Regions from separate parts of the Phyllobacterium sp. CL33Tsu genome, predicted to be linked through region 1. Evidence: riboswitches for the same ligand, from Rfam matches in the RefSeq annotation. Region 1 holds a riboswitch; each other region holds the start of a gene.
What was found. Region 1 has a riboswitch for thiamine pyrophosphate ahead of BM074_RS05200 (ABC transporter permease). Riboswitches for the same ligand answer to the same signal wherever they lie in the genome.
Positions count from the first base shown of each region.

Region 2: it holds a riboswitch for thiamine pyrophosphate, as region 1 does, so the genes downstream of both, thiB (thiamine ABC transporter substrate binding subunit) here and BM074_RS05200 (ABC transporter permease) in region 1, are expected to answer to the same signal.
Region 3: it holds a riboswitch for thiamine pyrophosphate, as region 1 does, so the genes downstream of both, thiC (phosphomethylpyrimidine synthase ThiC) here and BM074_RS05200 (ABC transporter permease) in region 1, are expected to answer to the same signal.

Region 1 covers NZ_FORJ01000001.1:1,045,054-1,052,538, forward strand. Annotated here, with positions in the region: gene thiD (bifunctional hydroxymethylpyrimidine kinase/phosphomethylpyrimidine kinase) at 1-790, opposite strand, end outside; gene thiE (thiamine phosphate synthase) at 787-1,449, opposite strand; gene BM074_RS05195 (ABC transporter substrate-binding protein) at 1,464-2,417, opposite strand; gene BM074_RS05200 (ABC transporter permease) at 2,462-3,205, opposite strand; TPP riboswitch at 3,314-3,416, opposite strand; gene BM074_RS05205 (TadE/TadG family type IV pilus assembly protein) at 3,465-4,424, opposite strand; gene BM074_RS05210 (ABC transporter ATP-binding protein) at 4,572-5,333, opposite strand; gene BM074_RS05215 (ABC transporter ATP-binding protein) at 5,330-6,163, opposite strand; gene nikC (nickel transporter permease) at 6,160-7,092, opposite strand; gene BM074_RS05225 (ABC transporter permease) at 7,089-7,485, opposite strand, start outside.
Region 2 covers NZ_FORJ01000001.1:1,703,632-1,711,116, reverse strand. Annotated here, with positions in the region: gene BM074_RS08315 (glycine zipper 2TM domain-containing protein) at 1-259, opposite strand, end outside; gene BM074_RS08310 (hypothetical protein) at 532-813, opposite strand; gene BM074_RS08305 (thiamine diphosphokinase) at 900-1,544, opposite strand; TPP riboswitch at 1,918-2,036, shown strand; gene thiB (thiamine ABC transporter substrate binding subunit) at 2,081-3,097, shown strand; gene thiP (thiamine/thiamine pyrophosphate ABC transporter permease) at 3,102-4,736, shown strand; gene thiQ (thiamine ABC transporter ATP-binding protein) at 4,729-5,481, shown strand; gene BM074_RS08285 (M48 family metalloprotease) at 5,686-7,113, shown strand; gene BM074_RS08280 (CarD family transcriptional regulator) at 7,166-7,485, opposite strand, start outside.
Region 3 covers NZ_FORJ01000002.1:473,216-480,700, reverse strand. Annotated here, with positions in the region: gene BM074_RS11955 (endonuclease/exonuclease/phosphatase family protein) at 1-219, shown strand, start outside; gene BM074_RS11950 (NUDIX hydrolase) at 223-936, shown strand; gene BM074_RS11945 (PhzF family phenazine biosynthesis protein) at 1,062-1,979, shown strand; tRNA gene BM074_RS11940 (tRNA-Lys) at 2,095-2,170, shown strand; gene BM074_RS11935 (RidA family protein) at 2,257-2,601, shown strand; gene rpsU (30S ribosomal protein S21) at 2,842-3,114, shown strand; gene BM074_RS11925 (NADPH-dependent FMN reductase) at 3,311-3,877, shown strand; TPP riboswitch at 3,928-4,046, shown strand; gene thiC (phosphomethylpyrimidine synthase ThiC) at 4,194-5,996, shown strand; gene thiO (glycine oxidase ThiO) at 6,000-6,959, shown strand; gene thiS (sulfur carrier protein ThiS) at 6,956-7,153, shown strand; gene BM074_RS11905 (thiazole synthase) at 7,156-7,485, shown strand, end outside.

The DNA.
Region 1 (7,485 bases):
ACCACCGGTGGAAATGGTGCACGGGTCCGCGCCCCCGCCCCACTTTGAGCTCACTGCCGGCGAGCATCGCTGACGTCACGTAATCCTTGGCGTGTGCCACGGCATCGGCCAGAATCTCGCCCTTGGCCAGTTCAGCCGTGATGGCGGAGGCAAGCGTGCAGCCGGTTCCATGATCGTTATTCGTGGCAATGCGGGGGCTGGAAAACCATTCTTGCGTTTTTCCGTCCCACAGAAAATCGCTGCTCTCCGGTCCGCTGCCATGGCCACCCTTGATCAAAACTGCTGACGGACCGAAAGCCAGCAGAAGCTCGGCCTGACGCACCATTTCGGCCGCATCGCCTGCGACGGGCCGCCCGGTCAGCAGGGCTGATTCCGCAAGGTTGGGTGTGACGAGGGTTGCCTTGGGGAGAAGCACCTGCCGCAACGCATCGATGGCTCCCGGTTCGAGTAGCCGATCACCTGAGGTCGCGACCATCACCGGGTCGATAACGAGCGCCCTGTCCCAGCCGCGCAGGCCGTTGGCAATGCTCTCGATCGCTGCAACTGCGGAGACCATGCCGATCTTGATCGCGGCCACGTCAATGTCTGACAGAACGGCATCGATCTGCGCGCTTATGATCGAAGGCGAGAGATTTTCGATTGCTGTCACGCCCTTTGTGTTCTGGGCGGTGATGGCTGTGATGACGCTCGCGCCGTAGACGCCAAGCGCCGAGAAGGTCTTCAGGTCCGCCTGGATACCTGCGCCGCCGCCGCTATCGGAACCGGCAATGGTCAATGCGATCGCGGTCATCGCCGTGCCTCGAGCGCCTTGTCCACTGCCTCGCGCAGTATTTGCGCAGCGGCCTTCGGGTCGACCTGCCGAAAAATGGCCGAAATGACCGCTATGCCATCGGCCCCGGCTTTGATGGCCGGTGCAGCGCGCGCGAGATCGAGGCCGGCAATAGCGCCGATCGGCAGGTCGGGCTTCTTCGCCCGAATGACCTGCGCCAGACGTTGATAGCCGTCAAAGCCGATGGGACCGTCGGGATTGTGCTTGGCCGGCGTTTCGAACAGCCCGCCGATGCAAGCATAGTCGATATCGCCAGCGATGGCGGCTTCGGCATCGGATTCGTTCTTCACCGTCAAACCGATGATCGCATCCGGGCCAAGCAGACGACGGACGTCGGCGACCAGCATGTCCTCGCGCCCGACATGGACCCCGTCGGCACCCGTGGCAAGCGCCACGTCGACCCGGTCGTTGACGACGAACGGAACGCCGCTGCCGACCAGCGCTGCCCGGATCGCATGGGCACGTTCCACCATCTTTCGTGTTGGCGAATTCTTGTCGCGATATTGGATGATCGTGGCGCCGCCTCGGGCCGCAGCAAGCACCAGAGCACCAAGGTCATGCTCGTCGCCAATAGCCTCGACATCGACAATGGCATTCAGCCGGAAATCTACTTTTGGCATGATCTTCTCTTTCATCAGAGCGAAGGAGGTTGGGAGAGTTCGACGGCAAGGTCGCCGACGGCGGGGATCGATTTGATCAGTCCTGCTTCGTGCAGGAAGACACCGAAGCGTTCGTAGCGGCTGCGATCGAGAGCTGCCGGCCGTTTGGCGAAGCGTGGCAGCGTATCCATCCACGCCTGCCTGTTCAGCGGATTGTCGAGATCCGGATAGGCCTTGATGAAAATCTGCCAGCTCTCGTCCGGGTGATTTGTAAGGTAGATCGCCCCCTTTTCGACAGCGCCGAGAAAGCGCGGCAGGCGATTGTCGGTCACGAGATCCCGGTGCGTGACGAAGATGAGTTCGTCATAGACCGGCACGCCGTGCTCCTCGGGAAAGAAGGCGCGGCCGCTATGACCCTCCTGTGCCATCTGGGTCAGTTCAAAGTTGCGGTAGGCTCCGACCGTCGCATCGACCTGCCCGGCGATCAGCGAGGCCGAAAGTGCGAAATTGACGTTGATCAGTTCTACATCCTTGATGGACATGCCTTCGGACTTGAGCATGGCGCCGAGCATCGCATCCTCGAACCCGGAGACCGAGAAGCCGACTTTCTTGCCCTTCAAATCCTTGAGGCTTTTGATGGGACCATCGGCCAGCGTCATCACCGTGTTGAGTGGCGTTTCCACCAGCGTCCCGAAGCGCACCAGCGGCAGGCCGGCGTCATGGTCGAGGTAGAGATTAGGCTGGTAGTGGATGGCGATGTCGGCCTGCTTTGCCGCAACGAGGCGTGGCGGCGCGGCCGGGTCTGCTGGCGGCATCAGATTCACATCAAGACCGGCATCGGCAAAAAATCCCTTCTCGCGGGCGATGACAAGAGGGGCGTGGTCCGGATTGACGAACCATTCGAGTAGAACCGTCAGCTTGTCGGCGGCTCTTGCAGGTGCGGTTGCGGCGCAAAGCGCAAGACATATGGCGAGGATCAATGAGCGTATGCGGAACATCGTTTGTCCTTTGTTGCATCGATGAGGAGAGATGGTCATGTTTCCGGCGCCCACGGGGTAAGGCGGCGGGTCAGGGCGTCGACGAGAAAGCGCAGGATCACGGTGAGGGCGGCGAGGATCATCAGTGCCGCGAACATGGTTTCGGTCTGCATGCGGGCATTGGCTTGCAGCATGACAAAGCCGAGCCCGCGCGACGAGCCGACCCATTCGCCAATCACGGCGCCGATCGGGGCAAAGACGGCGGCGACCCGCAGGCCCGATCCGAGCGAGGGCAAGGCACTCGGAACCCGAACGAGAAGCAGGGTTGCGAGCGGCGTCGCTTGCGTGAGCGAAGCCACATCAAGCAGATCGCGGTTGGTTCGCTGCAGGCCATCGGCAAAGGCCGACGCCACGGGAAAGAAGATGATGAGGCTTGCCATCACCACCTTGGAGGCAAGTCCAAAGCCGAACCACAGAACAAGCAGCGGCGCGATGGCAAACACCGGGAGTGCCTGCAAGACAAGAAGAAGCGGCCAGACGACATGGCGGAAGGCAGGAATGGCGGCGACGAGCAGCGCGATGACAATGCCGGCGAGCGCACCGAAGGCCAGTCCAAGCAGGATCTCGATGAGCGTGATCGATGCGTTGACGCCAAGATATTGCCGCTCTTCGACCAGCGCCGACACCACCGCAATTGGCCCGGGCAGAATGAATCGCGGAGGCTGGAATAGCCAGACCGCCACTTGCCAGCAAGCAGCGACGGCGGCAAGCGCCGCGACCATGCGAGTAACGAGGCGCATGGTTGGCAGCTACCGCCGCAGTTCAGATGTCAGGATGTATGGCACGCTCTGGACTCCGTCGCTTTTGGAGATCCGGTCATGCGCGAAGGTGAAGCTGAAAAGGCGCGAACTTTGCTCAATTCCCGTTCCTACGCCGGCATGACCCGGATCAGGTTCAAGGGTCCAGCTCGACGCTATCTCAGCACTGTACAGTGCCCCCCTCGGAATGAAGCGATGATGGAGCGGCGCGAGATCAAAGTCAATCGCGCCGCGTCAGGTCCTAGTGGGTCAGGCGAACGTTCTCGCCGTCGACCGATTTACAGGCGGCCGTGATCTTGTAGTAGAAGTCCTGGTTGGCCCAGCCGCCGCCGTCTTCCCACGCATGGCTATGGGGCGTGTTGTCACAATTCATCAGATCATCGAGTGGGGGCTTCGATCCCACCGGCAGTTGGACGCCATCGACGAACAAATGGTTGACCGTGTTCGGATCGTCGGTTTTCAGCGTGGAATTGTATTTCGAATAGCCCGACTCATTTGTGGCAATGCAATCGACGTATCGCGATTTTCCGGCGTTCTTGTCCTTGTAGCCGACATCGCAACCGTCATTTTTGATTTCCATCTTGAGGTACAGCTTGGTGTAGTCACCGAGATCGAATGTGATCGGAACATTGATGTCCGGGTCTGTTTTACCGCCGCCGTTACCATTGTAGAGGTTATGGTCGGTCGCGGTGTACTTGATGGTGCCGACGACAACATCCTTGCCATTGCGCACGACGATGATGGAAACTTTCTTGAACCAGTAGCCCGTAACCTTGTCGATCGTGATCTTGGCCGTCGTCGGCTTCAACGGCGCGAGCGCCGTGGCGTTGACGTTGATCGGCATGTTGTCCTTGTTGAGAACATGCATGAACAGGGTGCTGGTCTGGCCTCCAAGAGTGATGGAAACCTTTTGATTTTCCGTGCTGAAGTTCAAATTGATATCTTCAGCGCGCAGGCCGAGATTTGCCTGCAGAAAGGCGCGTGCCCTCGCCTCGGCGGCCGCTTTGTTGGAACCGGTAAAGACCGAGGCTGCCGCAAGCGCCGCGGCGTCGGCCGCATTCTGCAGCCGAGAACGGTCATTGCTGGCGCGGCTATAATCCACGGCGAGCCCGGCAAACCCCAGGAGCGGTACAAGCAGCAAACCGAATGTGATCGCGGTTGCGCCGCGGCGGTCTTTTATGAATTGACGTAGATACTTCATGGCCCCACTCCAGTCGATGAGCGCAACCATCAGTTGTCCGGCGTAAATGACGGCTTATGAAATTCGTTCAGATTTTCACGATCTGCCCTGGAACGGTCGTCGGGGAAGAAATGCGTCTGCAAATGGTAAATGTTCGATGAAGCTGCATTAGGCGTTTTGAACGACAGGGCGGACAAAACCCTGGCTCGCAACAAGGAGGTTGCGCGTGTAGTCCTGCGTTACATGGCGCCGGGCCAGTTCCGACGCGGTGAGCCGTTCTACCTCCGCGCCGTGTTGCATTACCATGAGCCGGTCGCACATGTGCGTTACGACTGCGAGATCATGGCTGACCATGACGAATGTCAGCTTACGGTCGCGGCGGATCTTTTCGAGAAGATTCAGCACCTCCGCCTGCACTGATGCGTCGAGCGCAGAGGTTGGCTCGTCCAGCAACAGGATCGATGGTTCGAGAATCAGGGCGCGGGCGATGGCGACACGCTGGCGCTGGCCGCCTGACAGCTGGTGCGAGTAGCGGAAGCGAAAACTGGAACCGAGCCCGACCTCGTCAAGCGCCCGCAAGATGCGCCGCTCGATATCGCCGAATCCATGTACGGCGAGCGGCTCAAGGAGCAATCGGTCGACGGTCTGGCGCGGATGCAGCGAACCATAGGGATCCTGGAACACCATTTGCACTTCGCGGTAAAAGGCCTTTGTGCGCGATGCGCCGAGCAAATTGCCATTGACCTCGATCGTCCCCGCGGTCACGGGCGCCAGACCCGCCACGGCGCGCAGCAGCGTCGATTTGCCCGAACCGGATTCGCCGACGAGACCGAAGGACTCGCCGGGCACCACTTCGAGGCTGACCCCGCGCAGCGCGCGAAAGCGATTGAACGTCACTTCGAGATTGTCGATCTTCAGCGCCGGCGTCATGCTGCCCACTCCGGTTTGCGGTCGAGTGTCGGCAGTGGATGCCGGTCAGCACCTATTTCGGGCATGCAGTTCAGCAGTCCCTGCGTATAGGGGTGCTTGGCATTGCGCAGATCCGTCGCCGCAATTTCTTCGACGATGCGGCCAGCATACATGACGATGACCCTGTCGCAGAACGACGAAACCAGCCGCAGATCGTGCGAGATGAAAATGAGGCCCATGCCCCTGTCGCGCACCAGATTGTCAAGAATGCCGAGCACGTCGAGCTGGACCGTAACATCGAGCGCGGAGGTCGGCTCGTCCGCAATTAGCAGTTCCGGTCCGGTGATCAGCATCATGGCGATCATCGCGCGTTGCCCCATGCCGCCCGATACTTCGTGCGGATGGAGATCGTAGACGCGCTCGGGGTCGCGTATCTGGACGGCGGCCAGCATATCGAGCGCGCGTCGGCGCGCCTCGCGCTTGCTGACCTTCTCGTGGGTCCGGAGCGTTTCGACGATTTGCCTGCCGATGCTCATGACCGGATTGAGCGAATATTTCGGATCCTGCAAGATCATGGAGATACGATTGCCGCGCAGCGCCCGCCGTTCCTTGACGGACGTCTCCAGCAGATCGATGCCGTCGAAGTTCAGGGTCTTTGCGGTGATGGTTGCATGTGGAGGGGTGAGGCCCATGATGGCGCGGCCGGTCTGCGACTTGCCGGAGCCTGATTCACCGACAATGCCGAGGCGTTCGCGCCCAAGCGTAAAGGACACACCACGCACCGCGTTGACGGCGCCCGTGCGGGTCGGAAACGTGACGCGGAGGTCGTCAACCGTCAGCATGGTGCTCATTGGTTGTTGCCTCGCGGATCTAGCGCGTCGCGCAGCCCGTCGCCAAGAAGATTGAAACCAAGGCTGACGATGAGGATGGCAAAGCCCGGCATGGCGGCGACCCACCATTGGTCCATGATAAAACGCCTTCCCGATGCGATCATGGCACCCCACTCGGGCAAGGGCGGCTGTGCGCCAAGCCCAAGAAAGCCGAGGCCAGCAGCGGTGAGGATGATACCTGCCATGTCGAGCGTCACGCGGACAATCAGCGACGACAGGCAGAGCGGCATGATGTGCCGGAGCACGATGCGCGTCGGCGATGCTCCCATCAGCCGGACGGCGGCGATGTAATCGGAGTTGCGCACCGTCAGCGTCTCGGCGCGGGCAATGCGCGCATAGGGCGGCCACGAGGTTATCGCTATGGCGATAACGGCATTCTCAATGCCCGGCCCTAGGGCGGCGACGAACGCCAGGGCCAGGATAAGCTTGGGGAAGGCAAGGAAAATATCGGTGATGCGCATCAACACGGCATCGACCCAACCGCCGGCGTAACCGGCAATCGTACCGACGAGCAGCCCGATTGGCGCCGCGATGATCGCAACGAGAATGACGACATAAAGCGTCAGGCGCGAGCCATAGATGAGCCTTGAGAGGATATCGCGGCCCTGATCGTCAGTACCAAGCAGATAGTCACCACCGGGCGGCAGCAGGCGCGCATTGCGCAGGTCGCCGGCAACGGGCGAATGCGGCGCCAGCAGCGGCGCAAAGGCAGCAACCAGCAGCAAGGCGATGATGATGGCGAGCCCGACAACGGCAAGGCGGTTGCTGGCGAAACGGCTCCAGACGAGATAGGCGCGGCCAAGTCGCGCCTGTGTCCGCGATTGCGGGCGGTCGCTCATCAGCCATTCGCGGCGCGTAAGCGGCCGCGACGTGTTGATTGCCTCTGTCATCGTGCGCGCGTCCGTGGGTCGAGGGCCCGATAAAGCAGATCGGACAGAAGATTGATGGCAACGAAGACAGTGCCGATGACGATGGTTCCGCCGAGCACCGCATTCATGTCGGCGTTCTGCAGGGAGTTGGTGATGTACATGCCGAGCCCTGGCCACGAGAAAACGGTCTCGGTAAGGACAGAGCCTTCGAGCAGGCCGGCATAAGAAAGCGCAATGACGGTGACGAGCGGAACGGCGGCATTGCGCAAGGCATGACCCCAGATGATCCGCGTTTCGGAAAGGCCTTTTGCGCGTGCGGCAACGATATATTCCTGCTCGAGTTCATTCAGCATGAAGCTTCGGGTCATGCGGCTGATATAGGCCAGTGAAAAATAGCCGAGCAAGGATGCCGGC
Region 2 (7,485 bases), 660 kb from region 1:
GCTGGTAGCGGCAGAGGTTCTGCGTCTGGCCTTGCGGCGTCGTTACGGTACCGATTGCGGCACCGAGCAAGGCACCGCCTGCTGCACCAACCACCGTGCTCTTCGTGTCATGCCCCAGCGCCTGGCCGGCAATCGCACCCAGGCCACCGCCAATCAGGGCGCCCGTCCCTCCACGTACGTTTTGCTCGCTCGTTGCGCAACCGGCAACAGAGACGGCCAGCAGCGCGGATACCGCAATCGCGGTCAGACGTAACTTCATGACAAATCCTTTCATGTCCAAAACAGATGCGGCGGACCCTGCTGTGCCAATAAGGCAGAAGAAAGTTTTCCGTCGCGCTTACCAACAAATTATGACGGAGCCCTCGTCGACATTCTCGGCTCGTGTCCCGAGGATCATGGCTGTATGAAACCGGTGGAGGGTCCGCGTACGCCACGCTCACCTACGATCAGTAGCGTCGTTGGGCTACTCCGCCCTGGCCAAAAAAACAGGCCGGGAAAATCCCGGCCTGCTCTTATGCAAGAAATAACCGATTATCGGCACGGAGCCTGATAACGCTGGCCATAACGATTCTCGTATGTGCAATAACGATTGCTATTGTTGTTGGTGGCAGCACCAACCAAAGCACCACCGGCACCGCCGATTGCAGCACCTGCAAGGGCGCCCTTGCCACCGTTGATTGCACCACCAGCCAATGCACCCAATGCCGCACCGCCTACGCCGTAGCCGGCGACGCGCTGATCAGACGTGGTGCACCCTGCGGCCGAAAACGCCAGGAGTCCGGCGACTGCAATCGTGGACAAACTTTTCAACATGGAAGACCTCTCCCGTTGTTAGAACCAAATTTCAACAGCTTGCGTCCCCAATGCTGTCCTGCAACAATTACATCTAGCGCTTTTTTTTACAAGCCGGATGCCGGTTGCAAGGCAGCAATCAGGATTGCCTTACCTGAATCGAGCGATACCCGGAGAGTTCCGCGTACCGAATTCGAGACAGTAAGCGATGAACCGAAAGAAAGTTCCATATTTTGCAGCGGCCAGCGCGCGCCTTCGATAAAAAGGCCGTGCAATGGCGAAAATGCAACAATGCTGAAGAGCGTATCTTCGGGGAAATCGAACCTATAGGAACCTGCGACCAGCGGATGCGCTTCTTCATCACCGCTGGAGAGGATTATCTTGCGGCCCTCGGCCGCATGGGCGGTCGCCATGGTGAGATGCAGGAGCGTGTGATCTGTGCGCGAACCGCCGAACGCCCCGCACAGAATGACCTCGGTTGCGCCGAGCCGATAGGCCTGGTTGAGCGCCAGCTCGCCGTCCGTCATATCCTTTGCAGCCGGGAAAACCGAACGGGGAACATGCGCATAACGCCGGTCGAGTTCGGGCGACGTCGAATCGAAATCGCCGAGCCAAAGCTCGGGTTCGAGGCCGAGGGCTTCGGCATGTGCTATGCCGCCATCGGCCGCAAGGACGCGGGCACCGGCGACGAGGTCCCTGAGGCGATCATTGGCGTGGACGGTTCCGCCGAGAAGAATGACAAACTTGCTCATGACGCGGCCATAGCATGCGGCACCCGCGCCGCATAGCGTCGTTCAGCGTGACATGAAGCTGCCGGGCAAAGGCATGCGTGCGAATGCTAAAACCCTGTAAGCTGCACCAGCGAGATACCGTAGAATATGTAAGCCCCGATTGCCGTGGCGATGGCGATGACCACCAGCATGGCCCCATCCGTGAGTTCGAACATTTCTGCCCCCTTAGTCTTCTTATTGTTCTGAAGGGAAATCTAGCAGATTCGCGGGCGCATGGCTTCACACAAATCCGGGTTAATTAGCGCGGACTAACTGGCCCCCAAAATTGCGATCGCAACCACACGCAAGACGGGCAATCGGCTTGCGCCGACCAATGTTTTTCTTTAATCTTTGCAACGCTCTAACGGGGTGCCTGCCAGAAATGACAGGCTGAGAGGCACAAGGTGAAACACCTGCCAACCCGCGGAACCTGATCCGGTTTGTACCGGCGGAGGGATTAGACGCGGCATCACAGCCGGCGCACCAATCCTTTTGAACACCAAGCTAAGGAGGCGCCGATGCGGCCGCTAACGACATTATTGAAATTTGCACTCATAATCGGTGCGCTGGCCCTCGCTTTCCCGGCGGGTGCCAACGCCGAAGGCAAGCTCACCGTCTATACCTATGAAAGCTTCACCGCAGAGTGGGGCCCCGGCCCCAAGGTAAAGGAGGCTTTCGAAACACACTGCGGTTGCACGGTCGACTTCGTTGCCGTGACCGACGGCGTTGCCCTTCTTAACCGGTTGAAGCTCGAAGGCACTGCAACGAAGGCGGACATTGTACTCGGTCTTGATACGAACCTCACCTATGAAGCGGCAGCGACCGGCCTCTTCGCGCCGCACGGCATCGATACGAAGGCAGTAGTAATTCCGGGTGGCTACAAGGACGATACTTTCGTACCCTTCGACTATGGCTACTTTGCCGTTATTTATGACACGGAAAAGCTGACGAACCCTCCGGCGAGCCTCAAGGACCTCGTCGAAGGCGATCCGAAACAGAAGATCGTCATAGAGGACCCGCGTACTTCGACGCCGGGCCTCGGACTGCTCCTGTGGGTAAAATCGGTCTATGGCGACAAGGCGGGCGAAGCTTGGGCCAAACTCAAGAACCGCGTCTTGACCGTTACGCCCGGCTGGTCGGAAGCATACGGCCTCTTCACCAAGGGTGAAGCGCCGCTTGTCCTCTCCTATACGACATCTCCTGCCTATCACGAGATCGCCGAAAAGACCGAGCGCTACAAGGCGGCCTCGTTCGCCGAAGGCCACTATCTGCAGGTTGAAGTCGCGGGCCAGACCACGACGGGCGCGAAGAACCCGCTGGCCAAGGAATTTCTTGCCTTCATGACCTCGCCTGCCTTCCAGGACGCCATCCCGGAAAACAACTGGATGTTCCCGGCGGCAAAAACCAGCGCGCCGCTGAACCCGGCCTTCGACAGGCTGGTAAAGCCCGTAACGACCCTGATGTTCTCGCCGGAGGAAGTCGCCAAGAACCGCAAGGCCTGGATCGACGAGTGGCTTGCGTCGATGAGCCTGTAACGCATTGACGCCCACCATCTCCCTCAAACCTTTGGCCGGGGCACTCGCCCTGGCCTTTCTCGCCCTGCTTGCGGGGGGAGCCTTGCTCGGTCTCCTGAGCGAGGCATTGCGTGGCAATACCGAAGGCTTTGCTGCATTCGACAGCTATTTGTGGAGAGTTGCACGCTTCACCCTGTTGCAGGCCGTTCTTTCAATGCTGCTCTCGATCGCCTTTGCCATCCCGCTGGCCCGGGCCCTCCATGCCAATCCTGATTTTCCGGGGCGGCCGATGATCTTGCGCCTTTTCGCCCTGCCCCTAGCCCTGCCCGCGCTTGTCGCTGTGCTCGGGATCACCAGCATTTACGGACGCAACGGCCTTCTCGCTGCACTGCTTGCGCAATCCGGCTTTGAAATCATACCGAACATCTACGGCCTCACTGGCATTCTGATCGCCCACGTGTTCTTCAACCTGCCGCTGGCAACGCGGTTCATTCTCGCCAGCCTCGATTCAATTCCGGAAGATTACTGGAAGCTCTCCGCTCAGCTCGGCATGCGCGCATTGGCGCAGTTTCGCCTGATCGAATGGCCGGTAATACGGCGCAATCTTGCCGGCATTGCCGGGCTGATCTTCATGCTGTGTATTACGTCTTTCACCATCGTGCTGACGCTTGGCGGCGGGCCGCGCGCGACAACGCTGGAAGTGGCGATCTACCAGGCGCTCCACTTCGACTTCGATATCGCGCGCGCCGTATCGCTCACCCTGTTGCAGCTGACCCTGACGGTCGCGGTACTTTTGCTCCTCAGCATGGCCGGCCGTCCTACGGAGGAGGGTTTCAGCCTGCGCACGACGGCCCGCCGCTTCGATAGGCCTTCTGCCCGTGCAAGGTCGTTGGATGCTATTCTCATTTTCGTCAGCGTGCTCTTCGTCGGATTGCCAATGGCAGGCACCGTGGTTTCCGGTCTTTCTGCCGATCTTTCGCGTCTGCTGGGCGAAACGCAGGTGTGGCGGGCAATCCTAACCAGCCTCGGCCTTGGCGCTGGCGCCGGCCTTCTCGCAACGCTGATTTCGCTCGTCCTCGTTACGGCACGCGAGGACATCGCAAACCGCCGCCGTTACGGAACGCCCGGCATTTTTGAACGCGCCCTTGACCTTGGCGCCAGCCTCATCATGGTTGTGCCACCGATCGTCATCGGAGCGGGGTGGTTCATCCTGTCGCGCCATTTCGTAGACCCGTTCAGGCTTGCGCCGTTCATGGTCGTCAGCGTCAATGCGGCGATGGCAATTCCATTTGCATACCGCATTCTGCGACCGGCCTGGGATACGGCGGCGAGCCGCCATAACCGGCTCTGCGCCGAACTGGGCATCAGGGGATGGAACAGGCTCCGCCTCATCGACTGGCCGGTATTGCGGCAGCCCTTGTGGATTGCCTTTGCATTCGCAATGGCGCTTTCGCTCGGCGATCTCGGAACGATCGCGCTTTTCGGAAATGACGCTGTCCAGACGCTGCCCTACCTCCTGTTGCAGCGCATGGGCAGCTATCGCACTCAGGATGCGGCCGGTCTCGCCCTGATACTCGGCTGCCTGTGCCTGCTCCTGATGATCCTTGCTGACAGGGGCGCCAACCGCCTGAAGACACGCGAGGTGCGTAGCGATGGTTGAACACACCAGTGAAGGATCGCGGCATGGCGCGGAAATCCGCCTTGAATCGGTGGATTTCGATTATGGCGAGATGGCGATGCATTTCGACCTTGTCATCGAGCCTTCCTCCATCGTCACCATCATCGGGCCGAGCGGATCGGGGAAATCGACGCTGCTTAACCTCATCGCCGGCTTCGAGCCGGCAAAGTCTGGACGCATTTTCATCGAGGGCAAGGACGTGACCCACGCCGCGCCTGCCGAGCGGCCCGTCTCGATGGTGTTTCAGGAAAATAATCTGTTTGCTCATCTCGATGTCGCGGCCAACGTCGGACTGGGCCGTCGGCCGGATTTGCGCCTTGACGACGCCGACCGTGCCACAATCATGGAAGCAATCCGCAAGGTCGGTCTCGCCGGCAAGGAGCAAAGGAAGCCTGAAGCCTTGTCCGGCGGCGAGCGCCAACGCGTCGCCATTGCGCGGGCTCTGGTGCGAAAGCGGCCGGTACTTCTGCTCGACGAAGCTTTTGCGTCGCTGGGCCCGGCGCTGCGCCATGAAATGCTTGACCTCGTCGAAACCCTGCAGCGCGAAACCGCAATGACCGTGGTCATGGTCACGCATCATCCTGACGATGCGCTGCGCATGGGGTCAATCCTGGTCTTTCTCGACAATGGCACGGTCGCGGCCAAAGGACCCGCACAGGAACTTTTATCCGAACAGGGACCATCGCTGTTGCGGAAATACCTCGGTGCGAAAGACTCTGACCTTTGACATATTTTCGACGCCTTGGCTTACTTAAGAAAAAACCATGAAATTCTTGCTCAGGACAGTTCATCGGGATAGCAAGAAGGATGGTACGCGAGTCTGCTGCTTCGCGATGACAACGAGGATATGATTCTGGGTCCGCACGATCTGCAATTGAGCCACGGATGGTTCCCTCCCGCCACCCGCCGCAGGAATCTTGCGTCGGCAACGCTGCTGCTCGCCTTTTTGTCAGGTTGCCAGGTGCTGAGCGTGACCAAGGAGGACGCCATTGGCCCCTCCTCCAACCCCGTGACCGTGGACAATGTCAGCAAGAACGACCGGCTGGCAAAGCTCAGCGCCGAACAGCATCCGCGCATCCTTGCAACCTATGGCGGCGAGTACAAGGATGCCAAGCTTGAGCGCATGGTTGCGAAGGTCGTCGGCAACCTGACCACCGTGTCCGACAATCCGACCCATACATACCGCATCACCATTCTGAACTCGCCTAACATCAATGCTTTCGCCTTGCCCGGCGGCTATCTCTACGTGACGCGCGGCCTGCTTGCGCTTGCAAATGACAGCGCCGAGCTTGCCGCCGTCATTGCCCACGAAATGGGTCACGTCATCGCCAACCATGGCATCGAGCGGCAGCAGCGCGAACAGGAAGCGCAGATTGCCGGACGTGTCGTCTCGGAAGTCCTCCAGGACGATAGCGCCGGTCGCGAGGCCCTCATTCGCGGCAAGCTGCGCATGGCGCAATTCTCACGCAACCAAGAATTGCAGGCCGATGCGATCGGCATCAAGATGATCGGCGAGGCAGGCTATGACCCGTTTGCCGCCGCTCGCTTCCTGCAATCCATGGCCTCCTATGCGGATTTCCGCAGCGTTTCCGGGGCGACGGACGCCAGTCTCGACTTTTTGGCGAGCCACCCGTCCGCGCCACAGCGCATCGAGCTTGCCCGCGGCCACGCCCGGCGGGTTGGGGCCCCCGGCGTCGGCACCACCGATCGCGATTCATTCCTGCAAGGCATCGACGGCATCCTCTATGGCGATACGCCCGAGGAGGGTTTTGTCCGCGGCCGCAGCTTCGTTCACCCGCTGCTTGGCGTGAGCTTCACAGTGCCGGAAGGCTTCGTCATCGACAACAGCGCCGATGCGGTTATGGCAACCGGCCCCGGCGAAGTGGCCATCAGGTTCGATGGAACGCAGGTCTCCGGTAACCCTTCGATGACGGACTATATGCGCAGTGGCTGGGTCACCGGGCTCGACAATGCGAGCGTCACCGCGACGACTTTCAATGGCATGCCCGCAGCGACGGCGAAGGCACGGGCGGACCGCTGGGAGTTCGACATCTTCGTCGTCAACGCCGGCAACCGCATTTACCGGTTCCTGACCGCCGCGCCGGCCGGAAGCGCCGCGCTCAACCCTGCGTCACAGACCGTTATCCAGAGCTTCCGCCTGCTCACCACGCAGGAAAAGGCGAGCATCAAGCCGCTGCGTATCCGGGTCGTCATCGTCAAGCCCGGTGACACGCTCGTAAGCCTTTCCAATCAGATCATGGGGACGGATCGCAAGCTCGATCTCTTCCGCCTGATCAATGCACTGCCGCCAGGCGGCACCGTCTCCGTCGGCGACAAGGTCAAGATCATCAGCGAATGACAATAAAAAAGCCCGGCATTGCCGGGCTTTTTACGATCGATGAAAAAACAGCTTATGCCGCTTCTTCCTGTTCGTCTTCGACGGCGATGTCAGCATCGGCATCGGCTTCTTCAGCCTTCGCACCGCGCTTCGGGCCCTTGGCGAGGTTAACCTCGATCAGCCGGACGGCTTCTGTTTCCGACATCTTGTTGACGGCGGAAATTTCACGCGCCATGCGGTCGAGCGCAGCTTCGTAAAGCTGGCGTTCCGAATAAGACTGTTCAGGCTGATTGTCTGCGCGGAAAAGGTCGCGCACGACTTCCGAAATCGAAATAAGGTCGCCGGAATTGATCTTTGCATCATATTCCTGCGCGCGGCGCGACCACATGGTGC
Region 3 (7,485 bases), on a different contig from region 1:
CCGCAGGAACGGCATCTTTGCCAGCTCGACTATATCCTGGCCTCGCCGGAGCTTGCCCGTTCCAACGGCAAGGTTCTCCCCGACATCATCCGCAACGGCCAGCCGCACCGGACAATCTTTCCGCCCGGCCAAGAGGTCGATCGCTTTCCACGCACTGGCTGGGACCGGCCCAAGGCCAGTGATCATTGCCCGGTGGCAGTTACTCTCGATATGGTTTGAACGATGCTGGATATTCCGGAAGGTGCGGTCATTCCGCTGAAGAGCGCGACCGTGCGCATCGACGGCGCACCCCTGGCCTATGAATTGCAGAACAGCGCGGATATTGCGGCAAACTGGTCGCGTGCGACCGCCGACAACCCTGCCTTGTTCAATGGTCCGTTCTTCATGGCGGAAGAGGCATCGGTTGCGGGTGGCGATTTTCGCGCGCGATATCACCGCACGCGCTTTGCAACGATGATGCACTGGAAGGGCAATGCGTCTGTCGAAAAGCCCTGGCACATTTTTGGCGTGGGCGTCATCGTTTCCAGCGACAACAGGTTGATCGCCGGCCGTATGGCGCCTTCGACGTCGGCCGCGGGCCGCATCTATTTTCCAGCCGGATCCTTCGACGAGGACGATGTCGTCGGCGACCATATCGATATTGACGGCAATATGATGCGTGAAGTCGAAGAGGAAACCGGCATTGATCTTTCGCGGGCGGCAAGCAGGGACAATGCCATTTATCTCGTAACCGTGAACCGCAGCATTGCGCTGTTCCGCCGCCACTTTTTCGATCTGACCGCCGCGACCATTCTCGATCGCATCCGCGCGCACATTGCCTCGGAAAACGATCCGGAACTCGATGATATCGTTGCGATTTCCGGCGCCGGTGCAATGCGCGAGGCGACGCCGCCGACATTCCGCGCCTTTGCAGACTGGCACTTCGACCGGTCTTGAGCTTGCGCCGCAAGAGCGTAAGCTTTCAGGCCTCGGACCCGCCCAGAATGTAACCGTCACAAGCTTTGGCTTGAATGGGCGGGACCATCCACTAATTTCTGCGCATTCACGCGGGGAGAACGCAAATGGCTGGTCGGAGCTACGAAGTCTACGACGTCTTTACGGACAAGGTACTGGCGGGAAATCCCTTGGCTATCGTCCACGATACCGATGGACTCGACAGCGAGGCGATGCAGAAGATTGCGCGGGAGTTCAACCTTTCCGAAACGGTGTTCGTGCTTGCGGCCAGGAACCCGGCACATACGGCCTGGGCGCGTATCTTCACACCGGACTATGAGATGCCGTTTGCCGGTCATCCGACCGTGGGCACGGCGATTTCGCTGGCGCAACGACGCTTTGGCGCCGTCGAGGAGGATCAGGACGCGCTGATCATTCTTGAGGAGCAGGTTGGCCCGGTGCGCTGCGGCGTCCGCCTTACCGCGAGCGGTGCTTTTGCGGAGTTCGACCTGCCGAAGCTTCCCGTGCAGATACCCTACAATTACGACAGGATCGCAATTGCCAACGCGCTGCGGCTCGAACCGCGGGAGATCGGCTTCGAAAATCATGTGCCGAGCATCTGGGACGCGGGCGTGCCATTCATGATGGTCCCGGTCCATGGTCTCGAATCAGCTGGCCGCATCCGTATCAACCAGACGGCTATGAAGGATGTTGCCCCGACCATCGGGCATCGCCAGTTGCCGGTCTACTGCTATTGCCGCGAAACTATCCTGCACGATAGCCATTTTCATTCGCGCATGTTCGTCAGCGATGACGGCACCTACGAGGATCCTGCGACAGGCTCGGCGACGGCTGCCTTTGCCGGCGCCATCCACGCCTTCGACAGGCCGCTCGACGGAGTGCTGCGGCTCTCGATCGAACAAGGCTACGAGATGGGCAGGCCGTCGCGCCTGCAACTGGAGCTGGATATTGCCGAGGAGAAGCTCCTAGGCGCGCGTATTGGCGGTTCGGCGGTCAAGGTCGCGGAGGGCCGTCTTTTTGCTTGATATGCTGCCTTGCGCTGTTCCTGTGCGCGGCCGTCATAAAGTTTTCAAGAAGGGCTGGACAGGCAGGAAATGCCCCGTTATAGAGCCCTCACTTTCGGTCGTCACAGCGGCTGACGGGCACATAGCTCAGTTGGTAGAGCAGCTGACTCTTAATCAGCGGGTCGTAGGTTCGATCCCTACTGTGCCCACCATTCTTTCGAAAAAAGGGCCGCATGGCCCTTTTTTCATGCACGCGAGGCAGGCTCAACCTGCCGGCAAACGCTAGAGGAGACTTTCCATGAGCATCCGTCGTATTGAAGTTGGTCCGCGCATGAGCCAGGCCGTTATCCATGGCAACACGGTATATCTCGCCGGGCAGGTGGGTGGCCCGGGCAAGAGTGTTACCGAGCAGACCAAGGATGTCCTTGCGGCCGTCGATCGCCTGCTCAAGGAAGCCGGCACCGACAAGTCGAAGCTGCTCCAGGCCATTATCTGGCTCGACGACATGAAGGACTTCAGCGAGATGAACGCCGTGTGGGATAGCTGGGTCGATCCGGCCAATACGCCCGCGCGCGCGACCGGCGAAGCCAAGCTCGCAACGCCCGAATACAAGGTCGAGATCATCGTCACCGCCGCTCTCTGATTCGGTTTGGCGCACGTCAATGTGCGTTATTCTTGAAGCGGTTGTCACCATCCTGCCGTAAAAGGCGGTTTCTTTGCAGCAAAGCCCGAGTAAATTGCTCGGGCAGGCTGGATTTTTGGCGCGGAAATGCATAAAGTCCGCGCTTCTCCGGATTGCCACAGGGGCAATTCTTCAAACGCTTGTCTGATTGTAGCCAATTGCTATTGCGCAAGACGAGGCAAGCATGGGTAAGGAAAACGATTGCAAGTACTCGTTCGAGACAACAATGTTGAACAGGCCCTCCGGGTCCTGAAGAAAAAGATGCAGCGGGAGGGTCTCTTCCGCGAAATGAAGGCGCGCCAGGCATTCGAAAAGCCGTCCGAGCGCCGTGTCCGTGAAAAAGCTGAAGCCGTCAGCCGCGCCCGCAAGGCAGCGCGCAAGCAGGCACAGCGCGAAGGTCTCCTGCCAGGACCGAAGAAGAAGGAACGCCCGCCGCGTCCGAATGGCAATAGCGGTGGCGATTTCAACCGATAGTCGGTGACCGGCCCGTCCGGTCATTTTTATAGCGAGAAAACCCGCACGGCCTTGCCCGGGCGGGTTTCGTTTTTCCTGGCCCTGAATGGTCGGCCGGGATCATCCCTTGGGCGGTTTCCAGAAAGTGCCTCCTTGCGCGGCCCAATAGCCTGCCTATTCATGCAGGCATTCAGTCATGCATCATGGAGACAAGCATATGGCGCTCAAGCTCAACATTATCATTGCCAGCACACGCCCCGGTCGTGGCGGTCCGGCAGTCGCAAAGTGGTTTCATGAATTTGCCAGCTTGGATGCCCGGTTCGAAACCGCGCTGATCGACCTTGCCGAGATAAACCTGCCTCTCCTTGATGAACCGCATCATCCCCGCATGCTGAAATATGAAAAGGCTCATACCAAGCGTTGGAGCAGCCTCGTCGATGCGGCAGACGCAACCGTTTTCGTTACCCCGGAATATGATTATTTTGCTCCGCCATCGCTCATCAACGCTTTGATTTACCTGTCCAAGGAGTGGAATTACAAACCGGCCGGATTTGTCAGCTATGGCGGCGTATCCGGCGGCTTGCGCTCGGTCGAGTCGGTAAAAGGGCTGGTTGCGGGCTTGCGCATGATGCCGATTCCCGACGGCGTTGCCGTGCATTCGTATCAGCAGTTCATTGATGATGAAGGCGTCTTCCAAGCCACCGAATCGATGACGGGCAGCGCGGCGACAATGCTGGCGGAGCTTGCCAAGTGGGCAGAGGCCCTGAAGCCGCTGCGCACCTGACCTGACGTATTGACCCGCTTGACAACAGCGTTGCAGGCGGGTCTCTTAGAGACATTCACCAGGGGGGTCCCGACAAGGGGCTGAGATACTGCTGGCCATCGGCAAGCGCAGTGACCCGTTGAACCTGATCCAGTTCATACTGGCGTAGGGACGGTGCAAAAGTCTGCGCGGGCCAGGGATCTCCTGTTGTAGTTCGCACAAGCCTTTCATCCTTCCGGCACAGAACTGGGTTTCGCGCCTGCATGGCCATAATGGCGTGCGGGCAATTTGAACTGGCGGGCGTTTTTGAGCGTTCGCGGAGCAAAGGAACCTGATGATGACCGCAATTACTCCAATCGTTTCGACCGGCGCGCTCCCGGCATCGACCAAGGTCTACAAGGCCGGGCGCATATATGCGGATTTGCGCGTACCGATGCGCGAAATTGCCGTGCATCCGACGGCGGGCGAGCCCAATATCACCGTCTATGATGCGTCCGGTCCCTATAGCGATCCGCTCGTGACGATCGATATTGCGCAGGGCCTGCCACGCATGCGGGAGGCCTGGCTTGAGGCGAGGGGCGACACGATTGTTTATGACGGCCGCCACGTTCTCCCTGCCGATAATGGCTTTGCGACCGGTGAACGCCTGACGCCGGCTTTCTCCGGTCTCAGCAGGCCACGCAGGTCCAGGGACGGCCGTGCCGTTACCCAACTCGCCTATGCGCGGGCAGGCATCGTTACGCCGGAGATGGAGTTTGTCGCGATTCGCGAAAACCTTGGCCGCGAAGCGGCGAGGAGCGCGTTGGTACGCGACGGCGAATCCTTCGGAGCGGCAATACCGGACTATGTGACGCCCGAATTCGTGCGCGACGAGATCGCGCGGGGCAGGGCGATCATCCCTGCCAATATCAACCACCCCGAACTCGAGCCGATGATCATCGGCCGCAATTTCCTCGTCAAGATCAATGCCAATATCGGCAATTCCGCTGTCACCTCTTCGATGGCCGAGGAGGTCGAGAAAATGGTCTGGGCGACGCGCTGGGGCGCGGATACGGTCATGGACCTTTCGACCGGGCGCAATATTCACAATATCCGCGAGTGGATCATCCGCAACGCGCCAGTGCCGATCGGCACGGTTCCGCTCTATCAGGCGCTGGAAAAGGTGGGCGGTATCGCCGAGGACCTGAGCTGGGAGATTTTCCGCGATACGCTGATCGAACAGGCGGAACAGGGCGTCGACTATTTCACCATCCATGCCGGGGTGCGGCTTCATTACATCCCGCTCACCGTCAACCGGGTGACCGGCATTGTCTCGCGCGGCGGCTCGATCATGGCGAAGTGGTGCCTGCATCACCACAGGGAAAGCTTCCTTTACGAGCATTTCGCGGAAATCTGCGATATTTGCCGCGCCTATGATGTTTCCTTCTCCCTGGGTGACGGGCTGCGGCCTGGCTCGATCGCCGATGCCAACGATGCGGCGCAATTTGCCGAGCTCGAGACGCTCGGCGAACTCACCCGGATCGCCTGGGCCAAGGATTGCCAGGTGATGATCGAAGGGCCCGGCCACGTGCCGATGCACAAGATCAAGGAGAACATGGACAAGCAGCTCGCCGTTTGCGGCGAGGCTCCATTTTATACGCTCGGACCGCTGACGACAGACATCGCACCCGGCTACGATCACATCACCTCCGGCATCGGCGCAGCAATGATCGGCTGGTTCGGCACAGCAATGCTCTGCTACGTCACACCCAAGGAGCATCTCGGCCTGCCCAATCGGGACGATGTCAAGGTCGGCGTCATCACCTACAAGATCGCCGCCCATGCGGCCGACCTTGCCAAGGGTCATCCGGCGGCGAAACTGCGCGACGACGCGCTGTCGCGGGCGCGTTTCGAGTTCCGCTGGGAAGACCAGTTCAACCTGTCGCTCGATCCCGAAACCGCGCGCCTCTATCACGATGAGACACTTCCGAAAGAAGCGCACAAAGTGGCGCATTTCTGCTCGATGTGCGGGCCGAAATTCTGTTCGATGCGCATTTCGCACGACATCAGGGCGGAGGCGCAGAAGGAAGGCATGGCGGCGATGGCGGCGAAATTCCGCGAGGGCGGCGATCTCTATATGCCGCTGGAAAATGGCGGTTGATCCATGGCGGTGCTTGTCAAAGGCGCGGCCGTTGCCGGCCTGGCGGTCGCGCATGAACTGATGGTGCGCGGTATCGAGGTGACCGTGGTCGATCCAGCGCCCGGAGGCCTAAGGGCCGCATCCTGGTATGCTGGCGGTATGCTAGCGCCCTATTGCGAAAGGGAAAGCGCCGAGCAGGCCGTCGTCGAGCTTGGACGAGCGGCAGCTGATTGGTGGGAGGAAGCACTGCCCGGCAGCGTGACCCGGAACGGCACGCTGGTCCTCGCCCCGGCACGCGACCATAAGGAACTCGACCGCTTTGGCGCGCGCACGTCCGGCTTCGAAATGGTCGATGAAGGAGGGATCGCGGCGCTTGAGCCCGACCTTTCCGGCCGCTTTCGCAAGGGGCTTCATTTTCCCAGCGAAGCGCATCTTGATCCTCGCCACGCGCTGGTCGGCCTTGCCGCAAAGCTTGCAGCCTCCGGTGTTTCTTTCGAAACCGATCTGTCGGCCCCGTCGGACTTCGAGTGGACCATAGAATGTGTCGGTCGCGCGACGCAGGACGAGAACATTCGCGGCGTGCGCGGCGAAATGCTGCTGTTGCGCACGCCGGATGTTGCCCTGTCGCGGCCGATACGGCTCATTCATCCCCGCTTTCCCGTCTACATCGTGCCAAGGGCAGGACAGACCTTCATGGTCGGCGCAACGATGATCGAAAGCGATGCGACCGGGCCGATCACAGCGCGTTCGATGATGGAACTGCTGAATGCCGCCTATAGCCTGCATCCCGCCTTTGGCGAGGCTGAGATCGTGGAGACTGGAACCGGTATCCGGCCAGCCTATGCCGACAACCTGCCGCGCGTCGTCCGCAACGGCAATGCAATCAGCATCAATGGACTTTTTCGCCACGGTTTCCTGCTTGCTCCCGCCATGGCGCTGCAGGCTGCGGACATGATTTTCGATGAAAGGAACAAGGCGCAATGAAACTCATCGTCAACGGTGAAACGCGGGAGGTCGCGGCGCAATTCCTCAACGCGCTGCTGAGCGAGCTGGAGTTCGAGGGCGAATGGCTGGCGACGGCGCTGAATGGCGAACTCGTCCGCTCGGCCGAGCGTACAGACTGCGCGCTCCGGGAGGGGGACCGCATCGAAATTCTGACGCCGCGGCAGGGAGGCTGAGCATGCTGACGCTTTACGGCACCGAACTTCATTCACATTTGCTCCTCGGAACCGCGCAATACCCATCGCCGGCAATTCTGCTCGACGCCATTAAGGCCTCAGGCACTGGGGTCGTCACGGTTTCCTTGCGCCGCGAAACGGCGGGTGGAAGTTCCGGCGAAAGGTTCTGGTCGTTGATTCGCTCTTCCGGCGTAAGCGTGCTGCCGAATACGGCCGGCTGCCATTCGGCGAAGGAAGCGGTGCTGACGGCACAGATGGCGCGTGATCTCTTCGCCACGGATTGGATCAAGCTCGAAGTCATCGGCAATCACGACACGCTGCAACCGGATGTT